Regions from separate parts of the Paenibacillus sp. J22P165 genome, predicted to be linked through region 1. Evidence: riboswitches for the same ligand, from Rfam matches in the RefSeq annotation. Region 1 holds a riboswitch; each other region holds the start of a gene.
The links. Region 1 has a riboswitch for cyclic di-GMP ahead of AC58QM_RS33415 (transglutaminase domain-containing protein). Riboswitches for the same ligand answer to the same signal wherever they lie in the genome.
Positions count from the first base shown of each region.

Region 1 (7,261 bases):
ACTCATTCTGACAAACTTTCTACTAGATTGTCTATATACTAGAGTAACAAATAAGGGAAGAAATGGATGGTGTTCGAGAATATGCAAAGACGAAGCTTAGGCGCGGTGATGAGTGGCGGATGGTCGGGAGTATGGCAGAAAGCAAAAGTAGGTGTTCACAGTGCAGCTGTGGAGAATCGATGGGTGCAAGCTTTTGTTGCTAAGAAGTGGTCGTTACTGCTTATCGTTATGGGCTTCTTGCTAGGTCGTGCGATGATTCTAGAACAGTTATCACCATTTGCGTTGGCGTTTATTGCAGTGATCTATTTTACAAGAAAGGATATTTTGCACTGGGTAGGCATTGCTGCTTTTGCTGGGAGTTTGCTCGCGGTGAACGGAAACACTGGTTATCTGGTGACAGAAATTATTATTTTCTTAGGGATCCAGAAGGCGCTGGAGAAATATGAACGCTCAGACGTTTCGTTAGCACCGCTGCTCGTATTTAGCTCAACATTCCTTGTGCAGCTCTTTGCGGAGTTGGTTGTATCTAATCTGACGTGGTACTCGCTGATGATGCTCACCGTAGAAGCGTTGCTAAGTTTGGTGCTGACGCTCATTTTCATTCAAGCCATCCCTGTATTTACACTTACCCGCAAAAACTATCATTTGAAACATGAGGAGATCATTTGTTTAATTATTTTGTTGGCTTCTGTGATGACAGGTACGGTTGGCTGGATCGCAGGTCCTGTTACGATAGAGCATGTGTTGTCTCGTTATTTAATTCTACTGTTCGCCTTAGTAGGTGGAGCACCGTTCGGAGCGTCGGTCGGTGTTGTGACAGGTCTCATTCTAAGTCTGGCGAACAGTAATGCGATCTATCAGATGAGTCTACTTGCATTCTCTGGTATGCTCGCTGGTCTCCTTAAAGAGGGGAATCGCTTGATGGTTGCCTTTGGGATGCTGCTTGGATCCTCCATTCTCTCTTTCTATATGGGCTCTAGTGTGGATGTTATCAACTCCGCCTGGGAGTCACTAGCTGCTGTTGCCTTGTTCCTCCTTACACCGCGTAGCGTGATTCTCATGCTTGCTAAATACGTACCAGGCACTCAAGAGAATCTAAAGTCTCAGCAGGATTATGCGAAGCGTGTCCGAGATGTAACTGCGGGGCGTGTTGAGCAGTTTTCTGAGGTGTTTCGCCAGTTGGCGCGCAGCTTCAAACAGCTGACAACGGAAGACGAAGTGACCCGCAAGGAGGAGGATGTCGGGCATTTTATGAATGCAGTCACCCAGAAGGCGTGTGAGTCCTGTTGGAAGAAGAGCCAGTGCTGGGATCAAAAATTCTATCAAACCTACACCTATATGACAGATATGATGAGCCAGATTGAGACGAAGGAGAGTATGTCAAAGAAGCAGATTCCCCCTGAATGGAAGAAGGTGTGTATCCGGACTGAGCAAGTGCTTGATGTCATGAAACAGCAATATAGTTTATATAAGAATGACATGCATTGGAAAAAGCAGATCATTGATAGCCGGCATCTGGTTGCCGACCAATTATCAGGCGTTTCGCAGGTCATGGAAGACCTAGCGAAGGAAATTAAGAGGGAAGGACAGGAGTTGTTCCTCCAAGAAGAGCAAATTCGTAATGCCCTGGAGGAATTAGGTCTGTCCATCCATACGATTGACGTTATTTCCTTAGATGAAGGAAATATCGAAATTGAAATTATCCATCAATATACGAAGGGATTTGATGAATGTCGTAAAATCATCGCGCCGCTTCTCAGCGAAATCATCGGCGAGAACGTCGCTGTGATGCGTGAGGAGATGCACACGCGCGGCGAGGGCTACAGCACGGTCGTATTCGGCTCCGCCAAGGAATACGAGGTAGAAACCGGAGTCGCCGGCGCTGCCAAGGGAGGCGATCTCTTCTCGGGCGACAGCTACTCCACTGTGGAGCTGGGCAATGGCAAGTATGCCGTTGCGCTGAGCGACGGCATGGGCAATGGCGAGCGCGCGCGTGCGGAGAGCGAGACGGCGCTTAGCATCCTGCAGCAGCTGCTGCAGTCGGGGATGGACGAGAAGCTGGCGATCAAGTCGCTGAACTCGGTGTTGATGCTGCGATCCTCCGATGAGATGTACGCGACGGTGGATATGGCGTTGATCGATATGTACAACGCGAATACGACGTTCATGAAGATTGGCTCTACGCCAAGCTTTATTAAGCGGGGGACAGAGGTGTTTGCGATCTCGGCGAATAATTTGCCGGTAGGCATTTTGAGCGAGATCGATGTTGATCTGGTTTCCATCCCGCTGCAATCGGGGGATATTCTCGTGATGATGACCGATGGCATCTATGACGCCCCTGGCCATGCCGTGAACAAGGAGATGTGGATGAAGCGGATGATACAGGAGATTGATACATCGTTACCGCAGGATTTCGCCGATTGTTTGTTGGAGCGCATTTTCAGGCATCATCATGGAGAAATTCAGGATGATATGACGGTTGTTGTAGCACGTATTGAGAAGCGGCAGCCGGAATGGGCGACGTTTCGTTGGCCGGGTATTACACGAATGGAGAGGCCGAAGACGGTTAGCTAATGATGAGGGGGGAATGCACCACATCCTTGTTTTGAATGGAGGCAAATAAAAAGAGTGGTTGTTGCCCAAGTGGGTAACAGCCACTTCTGCATGAAAGGACACGTACTACTTTCAACCTAGTTCTCCTCGACTACCAAATGAAACAATTCAATTGACTTCAATGTCGAAAATGGTAGAATAGTACATATATTTTATATATCATTTAACTTTTGAAAAAGGCAAACCTGTCGAAAGGCAGGGACGCAAAGCCACGAGTCTAAAGCATTCGCTATGATCGTCGGGCCGCCAAGAGGTAGTAGAGTAATCTAACCTCTTTTGGCTTCACTACAAAGGAGGTTTTTTGTCATGCGCATTAAGTTATCTATGTCTCTTGCCCTATTCACACTTTTTATCTTCATGGTCTCTACAACGGTAAGCGCGGCAACGTCAATTCCGAGTTCTACAAATTCAGTAGTAGAGGTTAACGATTTAGCGGAGCTGGAAGCAGCGCTACAAGAAGAGTTGGCCAAGAAACCGCAAGAGATAGCGATTCTTTACACGGCTAAAGCACCCACAAATTCAACAAGTTATTTGCAAGGTGTGAAGGACACTATTCACGAAGCTCAAAGTGGATTACAAGAAGAATTATTTTGGAATATGAAGAGTTTCACTTATTCGATGAAAGGTAGTATCGGCAAGCTGAAGATTACATTGCATCCGGAATATTTGACGACGCTGGAGCAGGATCAATATGTGGACTTGGAAGTTGACCGTATATTGAATGAAATTATTACGCCCAAGATGACTCCTTTTGAGAAAGAATTAGCTATTCATGACTATGTTGTTTCACATACTTCGTATGAAGATTTAGGTGACATTGGCCATACGGCCTATTCAGCGCTATACAATAAGAAAGCAGTATGTCAGGGTTATGCGATCCTTACAAATCTGCTGCTGAACAAAGCGGGAATTACAAGCCATCTAGTTGTAGGTTATATCAATGATGATGTGGAACAACCGCACATGTGGAATGAAGTGAAAATCGAGGATAACTGGTATATGCTTGACACCGTATTTAATGATTCAACATCAAATCCATCTATGGACTATTATAATGTAACGAGTAAAGCGCTCAAGGGCATGAATCATACGTGGGAAGAAAGTGACTACCCTGTCGCTAAAACTGAATATAAATAAAAAAAGGAGCCTATGGCTCCTTTTTTTTGACCGCATGCACAACGAGACGCGTATCATCGGTCTCATTACTGCAGGTAACAAGCGTGATGATTTGTTCTTTCGCTGAAGGATTAATTTTTGTGGGATAGAGCGATTTCTGGCGGTATTCATGTAGTGCATGTAGATAAGCCTGCTCATTATCGTAAGAGGCTTCAACGGTATCCTGACTCGCATCTAACGTATAGACAGCGAAAACCTCCCAGTTCGTAACTTCATCGGGTAAGTCGAGCTGAATCGAGTGGTGTTCTTTGTAGAAAGATTCCTTCTTGAAGTTGCCTAAGCTTCCAAACATAGTGCCATCCAACATATTATGCCCATAGATTACGATATTACGTTGAGGACGATTCATATCAATGCGAGAATCTATAAAAATGCTCCCATATATGGATGGTTTACCTGCAGCATCCGTATGCAAATAATAGTCGTTGTCGGCATGTTGGACCACGGGATAATCCACACTTGCGCCCTCAACACGAAGCCAACCCATGATTTCTTTGTTCACGGCGGTTAGGCTTTTTATTTTGTCCCGAATGGATGGGGGCGTGTTCGCTGGCATCAGGAGTGTTGGAAGTGCTTCTGCTTGAGTATCCGCTACTTTAGGTTGAATGGAGGCAGGGGGTGTAGGATTTGAGTAATACAGCTGTGAGAGTTGGTTATGTAAAATGAGGGACTGCTGGCTCTCCCTATGTTTGGTATACGAATCCACAATGAGCAAGGAGATTCCAGCGACAAGTAGTAGCCCTGCTAGACCATATGAAATTGCATATGATTTCTTTGGTTTCGGTGTTTTTAGTCGGAACATGCACCCTGTCGCCTCCTTTAGCTGATTCATTATGATTAGTCAAAAAGGAATTAAGAAGGGGCACATGTTGTGCCCCTAAGGTCAAAAATTATTTATTTCTGCGTTGCTGCCAACGGGTGGCTCCAAAAACACTTAATCCTGCAAGCACCATGGCTAATCCGGTTAAATAGAAATTGCTGTAGGCTTGTTGGCCTGTTTTCGGAACAAGGGAAGCAACGGTGCTATTCTTCTTGCCTTTTGGTAATACGCTAACTTGAACATCGTGATACGTAATGGAGTCATCAGGCTCTTTAATAGCGATTGTGAAGCCATCGGTTCCATTAAATCCTTCTTTTGGCGTATAGATCCATTTGCCATCGTCTGTTAGCTCGACATCACCATTTTCAGGAGCTACATAAATGGATTCCTCAGCTTCCGGAGATACCACTGGAATGATGCCTTCAACGGATGTATCTTCATCGGTTGTAATAGGCGCAGCTGGCGTCGCTGAAGGAGCAGGAGCAGGAGAAGGCGTCGTGCTAGGTTTAGGCGTAGCACTTGGAGTAACTCCTGGTGTAATGCTTGGTTTTGGCGTCGGTGCAGGTGTTACGCTTGGTGTCGGTAGTGGTCCAGGGCCATAGAAAACAGGTTGCAGATAGATACCAGCGTCGATGGTGCGATCGTCGTCGCCAGATTGTAGAACAATCCCTGTTACACGGCCAGAACTGCTAGGGTTGGAGTCGACGGCTCGATCTGCACCAACAAGGTTAGTTGAAAATAGATAACCGCTGACAGGTTGGAAAGCGACATCATAGGAACCTGGTTCCAGGTTCTCGAACAAGTAATTGCCACTGGCATCCGTTTCTTGTGTATCTAGAACGGCGGTCGGATTGGATGTGAGATAAAGTTTGACTGTCATTTTAGGATAGCCAACGTCTGTGGCATCTTGCAAGCCATTTTTATTTGAATCCAGGAATACCCGATCTCCCAGCTTTGCAAGTTTATAGTAGCCTGCATCAATGGTCAAATCATTAACTGTAGTCAGTAAGGAAATGGTATGACTAAGTCCTGTGGTTAGGTCAGCGTCTGAATCTTTACTATCGTCGCTACCAACATTTATTGGGCTTTTTTTGTAGCCTGCAGGAGCAATAAACTTAACTTGGTAGCTACCTGTGTTCAGGAGGTTTGTAAATAGGTAACGCCCTCCAGCATCCGTAGTTTGCGTGCCTAGCAATGTTGCCGTCCCTGCCGTATAAAGCTCCACTGTAACCCCAGGAATGCCTGGTTCACCGCTATCTTGCAGGCCATTGGCATTCAGATCATGCCATACGATGTCTCCTAGCGAGCCGTCCGTCAATAAATAAAGTCCACCGTCGATGGTGTTGTTATCGTCACCGGCAGATAAGGTTACAACGCTTGTTTTACCAGTTGCAAGATCAGCGTCAGAGTCCTTGGCACTATCACCGCCTTGATTCTTGGCTGATATTCCATAACCCTGAGGCTTCACGAATTCTACGATGTAGCTTCCTGGATTTAAACCGGCAAATTTATATAAACCGGCGACATCTGTTGTTTGAGTAGCGACGACCTGAGTAGGATCCAAGGTTGAATATAACTTCACAACTACACCTGGGACAGGCACTTCACTCGCATCTTGAATACCATTTTTATTAGCGTCCAAGAAGACTCTATCCCCTAAACTTGCTGGTTTATATAGACCGGCGTCAAACGTATAATCACGTCCGCCATCCATCAGGGAAATGTTATTGATCGTTGCTTCAGAATCTCCACGGGTTGTAAAGGCAGCGTCGCTATCTTTCGCGTCATCTGCACCCTGATTAGCTGAGGAAAAGAAGTCATATGAGCTTGGTCTTGTAAACTTTACAACATAACTGCCGGGCAGGAGGCTAGAGAAGTTATAAATTCCGCTGCTACTAGTCGTTGTTGTCATTAAAGCTGTTGCTAGATTTGAAGCATCGAACAACTTGACGGTTACGCCTGAAATACCAGGCTCTCCGGCATCCTGAACGCCATTGGCGTTGCGATCGTACCAGACTAAATCGCCAATCTCGCCGAGGTAGAAGCCTGCATCGACAGTGTGGTCTTGTTTCCCTGATGTCAATGCGATTGAATGACTAAAGCCTGTTGATACATCTCGATCAGAGTCTTTGGCATCATCCCCTCCCTGATCTTTAAGAGTAGGTTTATAACCAATAGGATTAATAAATTGAACCGTATAATGGGCTGGATCCAATTGAGGGAACAAATATTTACCAGACGCATCCGTTGTTGTCGTCTGAAGGACATGTGCTGGGTCCAAATCGGATGATTTGAACAGCTTGACTGTCGCTCCGCTTATACCTGGCTCACCGCTATCCTGCTTGCCGTTGGCATTCAAGTCATTCCAAACCAAATCACCAATCTCACCCTTCGTGTAAATACCTGCGTCTAATGTCATATTGGTTGTATTTGCAGGCAAGATAACTTGAGTGCGATAGGTTTGGGCGCCTGAATTATATAATGAAAAATCACTATCTGTTGCATCTGTAGCCGATGGATTATCCTGAGGTGATAGATAATAACTTCCACTTGGCATAACGAATTCAACGATGTAATCGTCTGCGATAAGGTTAGGGAACTCATAGTATCCCGGTTTATTCGTCCCGTGCTCAAATCCAGTTCTAGTATAGG
Region 1 is NZ_JCAUAP010000022.1:37,001-44,261, forward strand. Features, by position in the region: gene spoIIE (stage II sporulation protein E) at 109-2,574, shown strand; cyclic di-GMP riboswitch class I at 2,782-2,864, shown strand; gene AC58QM_RS33415 (transglutaminase domain-containing protein) at 2,920-3,750, shown strand; gene srtB (class B sortase) at 3,761-4,591, opposite strand; gene AC58QM_RS33425 (SdrD B-like domain-containing protein) at 4,680-7,261, opposite strand, start outside.

Region 2 (7,261 bases), on a different contig from region 1:
TTCGCATAGCTTTCGCAATCTCGCGTCCGAAATCTTTATTGGTAACAGGTTGTGCAGTTGTAGCATTTACGGGACCTTCTATCGACGTATTCCGAATACAGAAATCGATCAGTCGAACCATATCTTCAATGTGAATCCACGATACCCATTGCCTGCCACTCCCGACAGTACCTCCGACGCCCATCTTGTATGGGAGAACCATTTTTGGGAAAGCACCTTCCTTATTATCCAAAACAAGTCCAACCCGAACCTTCACGAGGCGTGTTCCTTGAATAAGATCAGCGGCAGCCTCCCATTGCTTGACGACATCAGATAAGAAATCTGTACGTCGATGAGGACTTCGCTCGTCAAAGGTAGCCGTCTCCGAAATGCCGTAATAAGACATACCGGATGCGTTCACTACGACCTTAGGCTTTGGGTTCATATTGGCGACTAGCTTAGCTACATGTGCTGCAGCTTCCAAACGAGACTGAACAATCCGAGTCTTAGCTGCGGCTGTCCAACGTTGACTGATGGATTCTCCAGCCAAATTGACAATGGCATCGAGTCCATGAAGAAGGCTCGTATTTTTGTCTAACTCCTGCCATGTTATCGTTCTGACACCAGGAATCTGTTTCGATGATGAGCGTGATATATTAATAAGTTCGTGACCTTGTCCCAACCAGTATGTCATTAATCGTTTTCCAATAAAACCGCTGCCACCTGTAATCGCTATTTTCATTGCTAGCACCTCCATATCGCCATTATAAAACCTACACCCAATAAATACCATCTGTGTGAAGATGCATTAAAAAAGCGGAAGTTCCCAGTTCGAAATTACGACACAATCTGCGCTTTTCGTGTATAATTGAAATTCGGCGTCAATTAATTAACCCTTGGGTAATTCGTGTGTCAGCGAGAGGAGTCATCGTCTATGAATCGTATACGTTATTTTCTGCAATCCTATCATCCTATCGTACATACGCTACTCTTAGGTACGGTCATGGCTCGGGCTGCGTCCTCCATGAGTTTACCTTTCCTAGCCATTTATTTGGCCAAGCATTCAGATATGAGCCCAGGGCTCATTGGAATTGTCATTGGTATGGGCGCTTTAGCTGGTACATTCGGCGGGTTTGTCGGTGGCACTTTGTCTGACCGTTTTGGACGACGGGTGATCATGCTCGCGGCACTCTTTGGTTGGGGAGTCGTATTCCTGGGGTTCGGCGTCGTGAAATTACCAGTCCTATTTATGCTGCTTAATATGTTAAATGGTCTTTGCCGCTCGTTCTATGAGCCTGTGTCGCAAGCCTTAATGGCAGATCTTACAGAGCTATCCAAGAGGCGGCAGGTATTTTCACTTCGGTACATGGCCATTAACATCGGTGTGGCAGTAGGTCCATTACTGGGAGCCTTCTTTGCAACAATGAATGGTGCTTTGCCTTTCTTGCTAACGGGTATTATCTATTTAATTTATGGCATCACATTGTACGCTCTACTTATCAAGTTCGGCATTAAGAAAATTGAAGGCGAGAAGAAAGCGATTGTGACTTTCAGTTCTGCATGGGGAGTCATTCGTAAGGATGTGACCTTCCGTCTGTACATTGTCGGGGGCATTATTGGGGCAATTGGCTACTCTCAAGTTATGGTCACGTTGTCGCAGTACCTGCAGAGGGATTTTGCTGATGGTGTCAAAATGTTTGCGATTCTCATGAGCGCCAATGCCATTGTCGTTATTGTTATGCAGATACCGCTTGGGAAATGGGCGGAGAAGTATTCGCCATTAACAGCGATTGTCGTAGGGAATCTGATGTTCGCTTTAGGGGATGTCGGTTTTGCTTTCTCACACACACTCATTTGGCTCATTATTTCAATGGCTATTTTCACATTCGGTGAAATTCTAAATTATCCAGCAGCGAACATGTTAATCGATAAGCTTGCGCCGGAAAATATGCGTGGAACTTACTACGGTGCTCAAACGTTAACGAACCTCGGTCATTTTATGGGGCCATGGATTGGCGGTTTCTTACTGGTGTCCTATGGAGGTCAAACGCTCTTCCTTGCAATCGCAATTTTATCTTTGCTGGGGTCCATTTTCTATTGGAAAGGCACAAAACGTCATAATTCGGTAAAAATATCGTCGAAAATGCAAACATTTTGATGGATTTCGTAAAAATAGTTCCTCCGAACTATTCGAATTCAAATCGTCATCCCTTATCCTTGAGAGTATAGGATGTCTCGTGTTATCGCTTCATCTAATTAGTTTCTGTACGTCATCTCGATAAAGGCAAAGCTGGCGAAAGCCAGCGACGCAAAGCTACAGGGGCTTTACTTCTCCTGAAAAGGACAAGCAGCCAGCCAGCCGCCGAACGATTGGGAATTCACATTAGAACCCCTCTAGTCGGTTCACTACGGTGGGGTTTTTTCTCTGTCATAGCGAAGCAAATGAAAACCAATGGAACAAGTTGAACAAAGGAGGCCCTAGCGGCATGAAATCGGAAGAGCAATTGCAGGAGGAACAAAAAGTAACATCATTATGCGGTAACCATGTTGCACGTTTGGTGCCATCCACGGATGGACCTAAACTCATGATTAACCGAGAAGAATATGCCTTGAACGAAGCTTGTTGGGATGTCGAAATGTTTCATGGAAGAAACAATAGCATTCTCATTTTCTACTGGAAAGGCGAAGTTAAGCTGTCAGTGAAAATGCCCCCAATGGCTCAAATCGAAGGTTTTTTAACTAGACTATTTCAATGCCTGTCCTCCAAATTGAGAGCGGTTCAACCTATCTAGGTGAATCGTTCTTTTTTTTGTTCATTTCAAAATGAAGACATGAGGATGGCAAGTGATTTTCTCATTGTCACATATCGACACTAGCTGATATAATATGATCATCATAATTCGTAGTTCTTAAGAACTATCTCAAAAGGGGATGCATGGCATGAGATTGATCACACGTTCCGATTTCGATGGTTTAGTATGCGCGATGCTCTTCAAACAATTAAACATGGTGGATGAAATGAAGTTCGTCCATCCCAAAGATATGCAGGACGGTCTTATTGAAGTGAATGAGCAGGATATTTTGGCCAATGTGCCGTATGTCCCAGGCTGCGGATTATGGTTTGATCATCATACAAGTGAGCTGACACGGTTAGGTGAATCCGTAACGTTTAAAGGCGAAACGCGGATCGCGCCAAGCGCTGCGCGGGTAGTCTATGATTACTATGGTGGCAAAGAAACTTTCGGAGATATTGACGATATTATGCAAGGTGTGGACAAGGCAGACTCTGCTCAGTTCAGCAAAGAAGATATTTTGAACCCGAGCGGTTGGGATTTACTTTCTTTTATTATGGATGCTCGTACAGGACTTGGACGTTATCGGGATTATCGGATCAGCAATTATCAGTTAATGGAGGATCTTGTTGCTCATTGTGCCACGAAAACCATAAGCGAAATTATGGAGCTGCCAGATGTTAAGGAACGTGTATCTCGTTATCATGAGTTGGATGCTTTGTATAGGGACATGCTGCAGACATACACACGGGTAGAAGGCAATGTGATTATTACGGACCTTCGTGATGTCGAGACGATCTATCCAGGCAATCGTTTTATGGTTTATGCGCTCTATCCAGAGCAAAACACATCTATTTGGATCGTAGATGGCCGAAACAAACAAAACTGTGTATTCGCGTGTGGTCACAGTATTGTTAATCGCACAGCGCAAACGAATATTGGTGAGTTGATGCTTCAAAATGGCGGTGGCGGACATCACGCTGCAGGTACTTGCCAAGTAGCCTATGCGGAAGCGAATGAAGTACTACATAAAATTGTTGAAACCATGCAAGCCGCAGGGTAAAATAAGTGAACAAGCCGCAGGATGGGTGCAGCCCAGCATGCGGTTTTTCTATGTAGAGAGGTAGGGTCACAATGGATTTTAAACAAATACATCACGTTGCCATTATCTGTTCGAATTACGAACAATCCAAACATTTTTATGTGAACATATTGGGTCTCACGATCATTCAGGAAACGTATCGCGCTGAAAGAGACTCGTATAAATTAGATTTGCGTATTGGGCAAACAGAGCAAGAAATTGAATTGTTCTCGTTTCCGAATCCACCGTTGCGTGTGAACCAACCAGAAGCGCGGGGCTTGCGGCATTTGGCTTTTGTTGTTACGAATATGGAGCTCAGTGTGCAAGAACTCGAAGCGAAAGGGATCCTAGTTGAGCCTGTTCGCGTGGATCCAATCACGGGGAATCGGTACACATTTTTCGCCGATCCGGATGGGCTGCCTTTGGAGTTGGTGGAGTTTGTGGAGTAGTGGATGATGGGAGAGGACGGGGCAGCGGGAGTAAGCCTGAACACCAAACCTAACGGACAGCCTATGTCTGTTAGCTTGGCGTGGGACTTCTCACTTGCAGTAGCATCACTATAATAGTCAGCGTATCGAAGGCGTTATACTTCATTCAGCGCTGTACGCAACGCAAAACAGAGGCAGCTAAGACTTCAATGCTAAGTCTTAGCTGCCTCTGTTTCATTATGCAGTGCTATCTATCCGATCTACGAGGAGGAAAGGGTCCAAGATACTGGAACAAATTACATTCGATCCGTCCGTTGAACAGCTTGCGCTTTTTATCGGCGCGGCGGTTCATATAATGCTCAAGTTGTGTACTTGGGCTTAAGATGAACATGCTCCACGATGGCATCGGTCGCGTTAATGCACCGAGCTCGCGCAGCGCCAGCTCGACATCCGGTGCTTCACCAAGCCGCTCGCCGTACGGCGGGTTGGTGATCAAGCAGCCATAATCGCCGCGCGGGCGCGCTTTGGCGATAGGCTCAACCTTCAGCTGGAACTGCTTCGTCAGTCCAGCTGCCTTGGCGGCCGCCTCTGCCACTTCGATGGCAGCAGGATCAATATCGCTGCCGACGATGTGGAGCGGCACGTTGTCTTTTACCGCGTCGAAGGCTTCGTCGCGGGCTTTGTCCCACAGCTTGCGGGGAATATTCCCCCAAGATTCACTAGGGAAGCTGCGCCGCAGGCCTGGCGCAATGTTCCAGCCGATCATCGCGGCCTCGATCGGGATCGTGCCCGACCCGCAGAACGGGTCGTAGAGCGGCCGCTCTACGCTCCAACGGCTCAGCAAGATCATAGCTGCCGCCATCGTTTCCTTTAACGGCGCTTCGGTCACGAGCTTGCGATAGCCGCGCTTGTGCAAGCTAGGTCCGGTCGTGTCAATTGTGAGTGTCGCGATATCGTTCAAAAGCGCGACTTCGATCACGTAGCGTGCCCCGTTCTCGGGGAACCACTCGGTCCCGTAGCGAAGCTTCATTTTCTCGACGACAGCTTTCTTGGCGATCCCTTGGCAAGCAGGAACGCTGGACAGCTGTGACTTATGGGAACGACCCTCTACAGGGAATTCGGCATCGTTCGGAATCCAATCTGGCCAAGCGAGAGCTTTGGTGCCTTCGAATAGTTCATCGAAGGTAGTTGCTTTGAATTGCCCCATAAGTACGAGGACACGATCTGCGGTACGCAGCCAGAGATTGGTGCGGCAGATCGCTAATTCGTCACCAAAGAAACGGACACGTCCATTCTCGACGGTCAATTCCTCGTAGCCGAGATCACGGATTTCGCGGGCGACGATTGCCTCAAGTCCCATCGGGCAAGTGGCGATTAGTTCAATTTTTTGTGGCATAGGTATAGTCCTTCCATCCGGGTTGTACAACGCTCAGAAAACTCATACAATTAACAAGTATAGGACAAATAGGTTACACTTACAAACGCGTATCGGAAAGATCATGCGAATGATGCGAATTTAGGAGGACAAATACATGGAAACCATCACAGCTGAAAGCTATATGGAAGGTTTATACGAGGAAGATGCCGTTCTAACCAAGGTGAAAGAAGTCATTGTTGCTCACAATATGCCTGAGATCTCAATCGCGCCAGGATATGGCAGACTATTAACGATGATGGTAACGATGATCGGTGCGAAGCGGGTGTTAGAAATAGGGGCATTAGGCGGGTACAGCGGAATCTGTTTGGCACGTGGGTTAAAAGAGGGCGGTAAGCTCATTTCACTCGAGCTCAAACAGGATTTCGCCGATGTGGCGAAGCGCAACGTGACAGACGCAGGACTCGGTGAATTCGTAGAGTACCGAATTGGCGAAGCCCTCACTCACTTGAACGAATTGCTGGAGCAGGGGGAACGCTTTGATTTCTTCTTTATTGATGCGGACAAAGTGAATTATCCGAACTATTTGGAGCTCGCGATCAAGCTGGCGAATCCTGGTGCAATTATTGCAGGCGATAACACACTCATGCGTGGCAAAGTCGTTGATGAAAAGCAAACGAAGGCATCAGTTCAAGCGATGCGAACGTTTAATCAACGGATTGCAACAGATGAAAGGCTCGAAAGCACAATTCTTCCAGCGTATGACGGCTTAGCCTTAGCTCGGGTGAAATAGCTGAGATGACAAAAATAAGCGATCGGCTGCCATGGCAGTCTGTCGCTTTTTTTGGGTTGTTAGGAGGCTTTTTCCTTCGTATGTAAATCGGATTCGATCCTTGGGTTGTTTGGGATTTGTTGTGGAATGTGTGTTAATGGTGCCTTCGGCTGATTAGTAGGGCCGAGTTGGGTCGTTTGTTGTTTTTTAAAGCTCATTGTACTAAGGCTGTTCCAGTAAATGAACAGACACTCCGCACAAACGATAACAAGGATGATTCTACGCCAGTTTAGCTGCATTCATTACCATGCCTCACTTTCCATCATACCCCTATATTAGCATGTAGTGGAATTAATTTCCATATGTTTTCATCCAAAGGTAAAATCTTTTAGGCGTATATCAACTTCAGCTTATTCATCAAACTCCCAAATGGACCAAACCCGTCGTAATCTCCAACTCATATCGTCGACTATCCGGCATCTGAACCTCGTATGCCATCTGTACAGCTCGTTTGATATCATAAGGAACACGTATGAATTGGATACCAAACCCTGCTTGAACCGTGGGATCAGCCTCCCCCTCGATGATGCAATAGCACGCTTGAGGTATGCCGTCATAGGGGACGCCGACGCTCCCTACGTTGAACAGCAGCAACCCGCTGCGTTCACCATCACTTGCACTTACCTCAGAGTCGCCACCACTGCGTGTATCACTTCGCTCCTCATCACTCTCCCTCTTCTCTGAGGGATTACTCAACGTCAACATATAGGGGATATGTATATCCCCATAACCGACAATATCCGGCATCTTCCCTCCTGCAAGGGAGCCAGTCAT
Region 2 is NZ_JCAUAP010000003.1:287,867-295,127, reverse strand. Features, by position in the region: gene AC58QM_RS09000 (TIGR01777 family oxidoreductase) at 1-721, opposite strand, end outside; gene AC58QM_RS08995 (MDR family MFS transporter) at 914-2,137, shown strand; cyclic di-GMP riboswitch class I at 2,253-2,346, shown strand; gene AC58QM_RS08990 (hypothetical protein) at 2,466-2,771, shown strand; gene AC58QM_RS08985 (exopolyphosphatase) at 2,920-3,834, shown strand; gene gloA2 (SMU1112c/YaeR family gloxylase I-like metalloprotein) at 3,906-4,301, shown strand; gene AC58QM_RS08975 (THUMP domain-containing class I SAM-dependent RNA methyltransferase) at 4,528-5,676, opposite strand; gene AC58QM_RS08970 (O-methyltransferase) at 5,813-6,448, shown strand; gene AC58QM_RS08965 (metallophosphoesterase family protein) at 6,845-7,261, opposite strand, start outside.
Region 2: another riboswitch for cyclic di-GMP. It lies ahead of AC58QM_RS08990 (hypothetical protein); the one in region 1 lies ahead of AC58QM_RS33415 (transglutaminase domain-containing protein).

Region 3 (7,261 bases), on a different contig from region 1:
TGCCGCTCCGCGAATCTCCACGATGACGTTCTTATCATCGTTAGGATCCTTCGGCATCATCAAGATGCGGAGATGTTCTTCTAGTTTAGCGGATTGCTCGCTAAGCTCTTCGATCTCCATTTTGACCATTTCGCGCATCTCATCGTCCAGCTTCTCATTCTGCATCACTTTCGCATCAGCCAGCTGTTCGCTCACGCTCTTATATTCATTATAAGCATCGTAAGACTCCTGAAGATCAGATTGCTCTTTGGAATACTCTCTTAGTTTCTTCGTATCACTCGTTACATCCGGGTCACACAATAACTCACTTAGTTTGTCATAGCGGTCCACAATGGACTGAAGTCGATCCAACATAGGGGATCACTCCTTTCTTATTTTTGTTATTAATTAAACGTTGAAGCGGAAATGCATAACGTCGCCGTCATTTACCACGTACTCTTTACCTTCAAGGCGTACTTGGCCTTTTTCTTTCGCACCCGCCATGGATCCAGCAGCAGCCAAATCGTGATAAGAAACAACCTCTGCACGAATAAATCCACGTTCGAAATCCGTATGAATGACGCCAGCTGCTTGCGGAGCTTTTGTTCCTTTACGAATTGTCCATGCTCTAACTTCTTGCACTCCAGCTGTGAAATACGTATACAAGCCGAGTTTGCGATAAGCAGCTTTAATTAATCTATTCAAGCCGGACTCTTGAAGTCCCAACTCTTCCAGGAACATCTCTTTTTCTTCGTCTTCCAGTTCAGCAATCTCAGACTCAACCTTCGCACTGATGGAAACAACTTCGTTGTTTTCTTTTTCTGCGAATTCCTTCACGATTTTAACGTATGCATTGTCATCCGCTGTTGCAACTTCATCTTCACTCACGTTTGCCGCATAAAGCACTGGCTTCATCGTCAATAAATGAAGATCGCGAACTAGAAGGCGCTCATCGTCTGTCAAATCCAAGCTGCGTGCTGGCATATCATTATATAAGGCTTCTTTGATACGTTCCAAACACTCAACTTCAGCTACAACTTTCTTGTCGCCGCCTTTGAGGTTTTTGCGTGAACGCTCGATTTTTTTATCAACCGACTCAATATCTGCCAAAATCAATTCAAGATTAATCGTCTCGATGTCGCCAATCGGATCGACTTTCCCAGAAACGTGAGTAATATTATCATCCTCAAAACAACGGACAACATGCACAATCGCATCAACTTCGCGGATGTGTGCTAGAAATTTATTTCCAAGGCCCTCGCCTTTGCTCGCACCCTTAACCAATCCCGCAATGTCAACGAATTCGAACGCTGTCGGCACGATGCTCTTAGGCACAACGATTTCTACCAGCTTCTGCAATCTCTCGTCTGGTACTTCTACTACCCCAACATTCGGATCGATCGTACAGAACGGATAATTTGCAGATTCTGCCCCCGCCTGTGTAATTGCATTAAACAATGTCGATTTTCCTACGTTCGGTAGACCGACGATACCTGCTTTCAAAGCCATTGTCGTTACAACTCCTTAATTTTCGAAGATCATCCTTCTTATTATATAGTACTTGGAGGGCAAAAAAAAGCCTGCTAGCTATTGATTAGCTCCAGACTTTTTTTCCATTGCTTTTTTGTACTCTTCATCCCGCTTCTGTTCGAAGTAGGTTTGGATCTGATTTCGCAGAATAAAACCGCGCAGCGCATTGCTTTGTTCCGCAGGAACACTCTCGAAGCTAGCACCGTAATAGTAGCTGCCCTCTTGCTTTTCTTTCCTTATAATTTCCAACATACAAGGCATTTCGAAGCCTAAATCGAGCTGTACTTGTAACTGGCATTTTTTATGTAAAATAGCATCAATCATAGAACTATCGTTAATCGTGAAACCAAGTCCATTCATCGAAATATTTTTAATTGAAATCTCAATGGCTTGTTCAAGCTGATACTGTTCTTTCTGTTGGATATTCTGAAACCCAAAAATTTGTCCTATGTTTTTCACATTCACCCGCGGGAACTCCCGTTTCTCCGAAAACTTCTTTCGGTTCTCCGGCGGATTAATCACAATGAGCGAACCAGGCTCTCTAGCCACGACTGTCGTATGAAGGACGAAGAGACCCGATTTGGTGTACAACGTCATTTTAGCTTTATCTCCAAGCTGAAATACTTCATATTCCGGCAGCTCGATCTCCATGATATCTCCTTGTGCATAGGTAAGAATACCTGTTGACACAAAATCATCCTTCGCCAAAACAGCTCTACAATCGATCAATACTTCCGCATCAAATCCTTCTTTGCTCCCATACCGTTTCAAAGCATCCTGATTCATCGCCATGCTCACCTTCACCTCTCCCTCTACGGACGAATGGATTCCACAGAACAATTACGCACAAAATAGACTGCCCCTCTTCCATATAGAAGGGAGCAGCCTATCACCTTAATCAAAAAAAAGCATCGATTTTCGGTAACCAGGCTGCCATAGTTCCTTAGAACCGTAGACCCTCAGCTTTGCGTCCTTGCTTTTCAACAAGTTTGCTATTGTCGAACCCTGCTATGCTATTCAATTTAGTCGTTATTTATGGTCTAAAAGACCCACTATTACCACCATTATACGTAGCCTGGATATTTCTTTCAACTAAAATCCTTGCATGGGCGATGTTTTTATTGTATGAATGTGTAGTGGAATGAATATCCACAGGTTTATAAGTTATCCACATTGTTATCCACAGCTTGTTAACAACGAATATTTGTTCGGATTTTTATGCACATGTGGATAAACTATTATTGCGAGGTGTCCCCCTGTGGATCAACATATCCCCTGGATGCAAGAAGCGATTGGTGAGGCGCTTAAAGCCGAAGCCATCCGTGAAGTACCGATAGGCGCAGTCGTCGTCCATCAAGGTCAAATCATTGGCCGCGGCTATAATTTACGCGAAACAACCCTAGATCCTCTCGCACATGCAGAGATGATTGCCATTAAACAGGCAAGCGAGCATCTGCAAGCCTGGCGCCTTCTCGACTGCCAGCTTTATGTGACGCTGGAACCTTGTCCGATGTGCGCAGGTGCCATAGTACAAGCACGAATACCGCAAGTGATTTATGGAACAGTGGATCCAAAGGCTGGCTGCGCTGGAACGTTGATGAACTTACTGCAGGAGGACCGATTCAATCATCGTGTCGATGTGGTTAGTGGCGTTTTGCAAGAGGAATGTTCAACGATGTTAACGCAGTTTTTTCGAAAACTACGGGGAAAAGCTTGATTCCTCCCTTACTTTAATTGTATCGAACGTACGATGAAAAAGATGATCGTGCCAAACAGTAGCAGTAAAATGAAGCCAAACGCCCACCAGTTGAGATCAGCGTTGCCTGCCTTAGCACTTTGGATAACCGACCATTCAATAAAACCAAATAGAATCACAATCACCGCTTTTAAACTGTTCATAAATAAACGCGCATTCTGGTATTGACCAAGGGCATTCTGAGGTGTAATTGGGGCTGGATAATTATATATGTGCGGCACCTTGCTAAGAAAGGTCAAACCAATGTAGATGATTATGCCTATGAGGGGTAAGACAATTAAGCTTATTTTGTTCCCCCAACCATCAACTTCGCCTTTTCCGTTAAAATGTAGCGGAATCCGCTCAGGCATATCCTGCCACGCGTAAGCGACATATGCGATCATACTTACGATTATGAGTAGAGAAATGCCTTCAAGTACTGTTTCTGCTTTGGATCTGGCAAGTTGAATCACGGGACGTTGCTCCATACAACACCTGCTTTCTGCTGTTTTAATTAGGGATCCTAGTAAATGACATATCTATTCATTATTCACTACAGTACATTCCTTACTTAAATGAAACCTCCTGCTTGAACATGGGTTAAAATGGGTTGCACCCCGAAATCATCTCGTGTTAGAATGACGATACTATGCGCCCGTAGCTCAGCAGGATAGAGCAACAGTTTCCTAAACTGTAGGTCGTACGTTCGAATCGTATCGGGCGCGTATCGTTCTTCTCACAAAGCAATCATACTTAAAAAGGGATTTCAACTTAGGTTGGCAATCCCTTCTTTGTTTTGGATTCATAATCGAAAGGAGTCCTCACTCCGATGACAACTCGCGCTATTTCATCCTACCGGATCCCGCTCTTCTGTGCCGTTACGATGCTCTTCTGGATGTCAATGTACACCAGCGTTCCGATCATGGCGCCTTATGTGGAGTTCCTTGGGGGAAGCCACCAGTTAGCTGGTTGGATTGTAGGCATGTATGGCATCTCGCAGATGCTGCTCCGCATACCCGTAGGTATTATGTCGGATCGTTTTCATAAAAGAAGACTGTTCATTACCTTCGGCCTTCTTTTCACCGCCATTACCGGAATAGGGCTGTGGTTCACGCACGATTTTACTTGGATCTTAATCCTCCGCGCTCTCGCGGGAGCAGCCGCAGCGACATGGGTTGATTTTACAGTGCTATTCACAAGCTATTACAAGCATGAAGAATCAACGAAGGCGATTGGCACGATCTCCTTTTTCAACTCACTCGGTCAGGTGCTTGGTATCCTAAGTGCAGGCTGGGCAGCAGACAAGCTGGGGTGGGAATCGGTATTTATCTTAGGTGCAGTGCTCGGCCTACTTGGCATGATCGGCTCATTCTTTCTCATTGAAAAAGTCGAGAAAGATGCGCCTAAAATTACGCTGCGCGGAATAGGCGACGTGGCAACAGATCGAACGCTCCTTTTCGTGTCTTTGCTCGCTATTCTATCGCAGGTATTGATTTTTGCTACGGTTTTCGGCTTCACCCCAGTCTATGCCATGCAGCTCGGAGCAGACAAATTCTCGCTCTCCTTGCTATCCTTATTCGCTAACGTCCCCGTTGCACTAGCCTCCTTGTTCGGAGGACGACGATGGTCGATCCGTTATGGAGAGAAGCGCATGGTTGTCGTTGGCTTTCTGCTCATGGGGATATTCACCTTTACGGTTCCGTTCACCCATCATCTATGGCTGCTCATGGTCACGCAAGCATTGGCAGGCTTTGGTCGCGGACTTTCATTTACGTTACTCATGGGCATGAGCATTAAGCATATGCCTGCGGATAAGCGCGCAACAGCAATGGGCTTCTTCCAAGCCATATATGGGCTCGGGATGTTCGTAGGGCCAGTCCTCATGGGCATCATTGGTGACTATTTTTCACTCAACCAAGGCTTTATTGTACTCGGTATCCTCGGTGCTTTCAGTGCACTACTCGCTTATCTGTTCGTTCAGAACGCGGCTAAGAAGCGGCCACTAACTGCTAACAACTCTACGATTGCGCAATGATAGTAAGGGCGAATCTCACGATTCGCTCTTTTTTTTCATATAAGTGCAGGGGTACAGCTGACGAGCTTCGTCTATTCATGCGGAGAGGAGGAGAAGCATATTGAGGAGCACTCATTAGTTGATCGCATAGTAAAGGGCGATGAAGCGGCATTCCGCGAGTTGGTTATCAGGTATCGTCCTTATCTTTTGCAGACGATCTTTGCCATTGTTCGCCATCAAAAGGATGCCGAGGACTTATCCCAAGAGGTTTGGACCCGTATTTACTTCTCCCTCCCTCAGTATGAAAGGAAAGGCTTGAAAACGTGGATGACCCGCATCGCGGTTAATCGAGCTATTGATTTCAAGCGCGCGTCCAGTCGGCGAAAGGAAGACATTATCTCTGAATTCGAGGAGGCTGTCTCCAACAGGACAAGGACCTCCTCATCTGGAGCAGAGTGTAGAGCATGAGGTTTTGATCAAAGAAACGACTGAATTCATACGTCACAAGCTCGACCAAATCCCATCGAATTACCAGGATGTTTTACTGGCCTATTATATTCATCATCAGTCCTATCAAGATATTGCCAATGCTCAAGGCGTTACCATTATAACAGTCGAATCTAAGCTGTACAGGGCAAAGCAATGGGTGAGAAATCACTGGAAGGAGGAGGAGTTTCGATGAAAACGCAACACTATGACCAACAGGAATGGATGCAGTATGTGAAAGAGAGTCTCCCTTCAGAAACAAGGAATGAGATGGAGAATCATTTATACCGTTGTGATGACTGTCTAGCGATCTATATGGCTTGTATAGAGGAGTCAACAGTAACGCTCACTGATATCGTTAACACAGAGACTTACATGAAAGAGATTATTACGCGTACCATTGGCACAAAGCCAGCTTGGTATCGCTCTACAATGTTCCACTACGGGGTCGCCGCTGCTGCGACACTTGTCCTTGTAGCAACTGGCTTTTTCCATGGCTTATCGCAGGAATTAGGAACGTTCGGCGCCTTCAAGCCCGCTCCTCCTCTGGAAGCCCCTGCCTCCCTTAAAGCTCAAGTTTCGGTTTCCGATCACATTGTTAATAAAACACTTACCTGGCTAGACACCTTGCAAAATGATCAAAAAGAAGGAGGTTTCAACCCATAATGTCTAACAAAAGTCATCTTACTGCGTTCTTATTGTCTTTCATTCCTGGAGCGGGTCATTTATATATGAACAGGAAGGGCCGCGGTTTTCTATACGGATTTGTATTCTTTGGACTAGCCTTCATCCTGTTCTTAGGAGTCGCTTCCCATGATGCTGACGAATTCGCTATCCTATTAATACCGATTGCGTTCACAGCGATTGCCAATATGGTGGATATGATTATCTACCTGCTGCGTTCTCCAGCACCTACACCTGCTGCCTATTATCAACCGAATCCGGCGTATTATGGGCCTTACCCACCTGAACAGGAGATACCCGCCTGGGACGCCGCTTCCTATTATGATCACCTAGCGAGGAGTCAGGAAAGATCCAAAGTGCTTATGCTCTCTTTCATACCTGGCGTTGGTCACTACCGACTTGGACTCATGCAAAGAGGCCTTACGGCAATGGTCTCCTTCTTCGGGATCGCGATCCTTATCTTCTTCATCACCATACTGACCCACAACGATGGCTTCATCGTATTCTTGCTAGCTTTACCGGTACTCTGGTTCTACACCATGTTCGATGCACTTAAGCAACTGGATCGCAAGCAGGCCGGATATGAACTCATTGATCGCAGCATATTCGAAGATTTCCAACGTGATGAGCATGGACGTAAAAACCGAACTCTCGCTACAATTATCGCTATTTTTCCTGGAGCCGCGCATCTCTACTTATCTATGACCAAAAGGGGTATTCAGCTGATGGCTGTGTTCCTATTCTCCGTCTATGTCCTGGATGTATTGCGACTCTCACTGTTCTTCTTTCTGATTCCGATTCTGTGGTTCTTTAGCTTTTTTGATGCCTTACAG
Region 3 is NZ_JCAUAP010000023.1:46,615-53,875, forward strand. Features, by position in the region: gene prfA (peptide chain release factor 1) at 1-354, opposite strand, end outside; gene ychF (redox-regulated ATPase YchF) at 388-1,488, opposite strand; gene AC58QM_RS33765 (PilZ domain-containing protein) at 1,567-2,301, opposite strand; cyclic di-GMP riboswitch class I at 2,427-2,513, opposite strand; gene tadA (tRNA adenosine(34) deaminase TadA) at 2,768-3,226, shown strand; gene AC58QM_RS33775 (DUF1648 domain-containing protein) at 3,235-3,732, opposite strand; tRNA gene AC58QM_RS33780 (tRNA-Arg) at 3,896-3,969, shown strand; gene AC58QM_RS33785 (MFS transporter) at 4,074-5,279, shown strand; gene AC58QM_RS33790 (sigma factor) at 5,466-5,726, shown strand; gene AC58QM_RS33795 (sigma factor-like helix-turn-helix DNA-binding protein) at 5,731-5,940, shown strand; gene AC58QM_RS33800 (hypothetical protein) at 5,937-6,410, shown strand; gene AC58QM_RS33805 (hypothetical protein) at 6,410-7,261, shown strand, end outside.
Region 3: another riboswitch for cyclic di-GMP. It lies ahead of AC58QM_RS33765 (PilZ domain-containing protein); the one in region 1 lies ahead of AC58QM_RS33415 (transglutaminase domain-containing protein).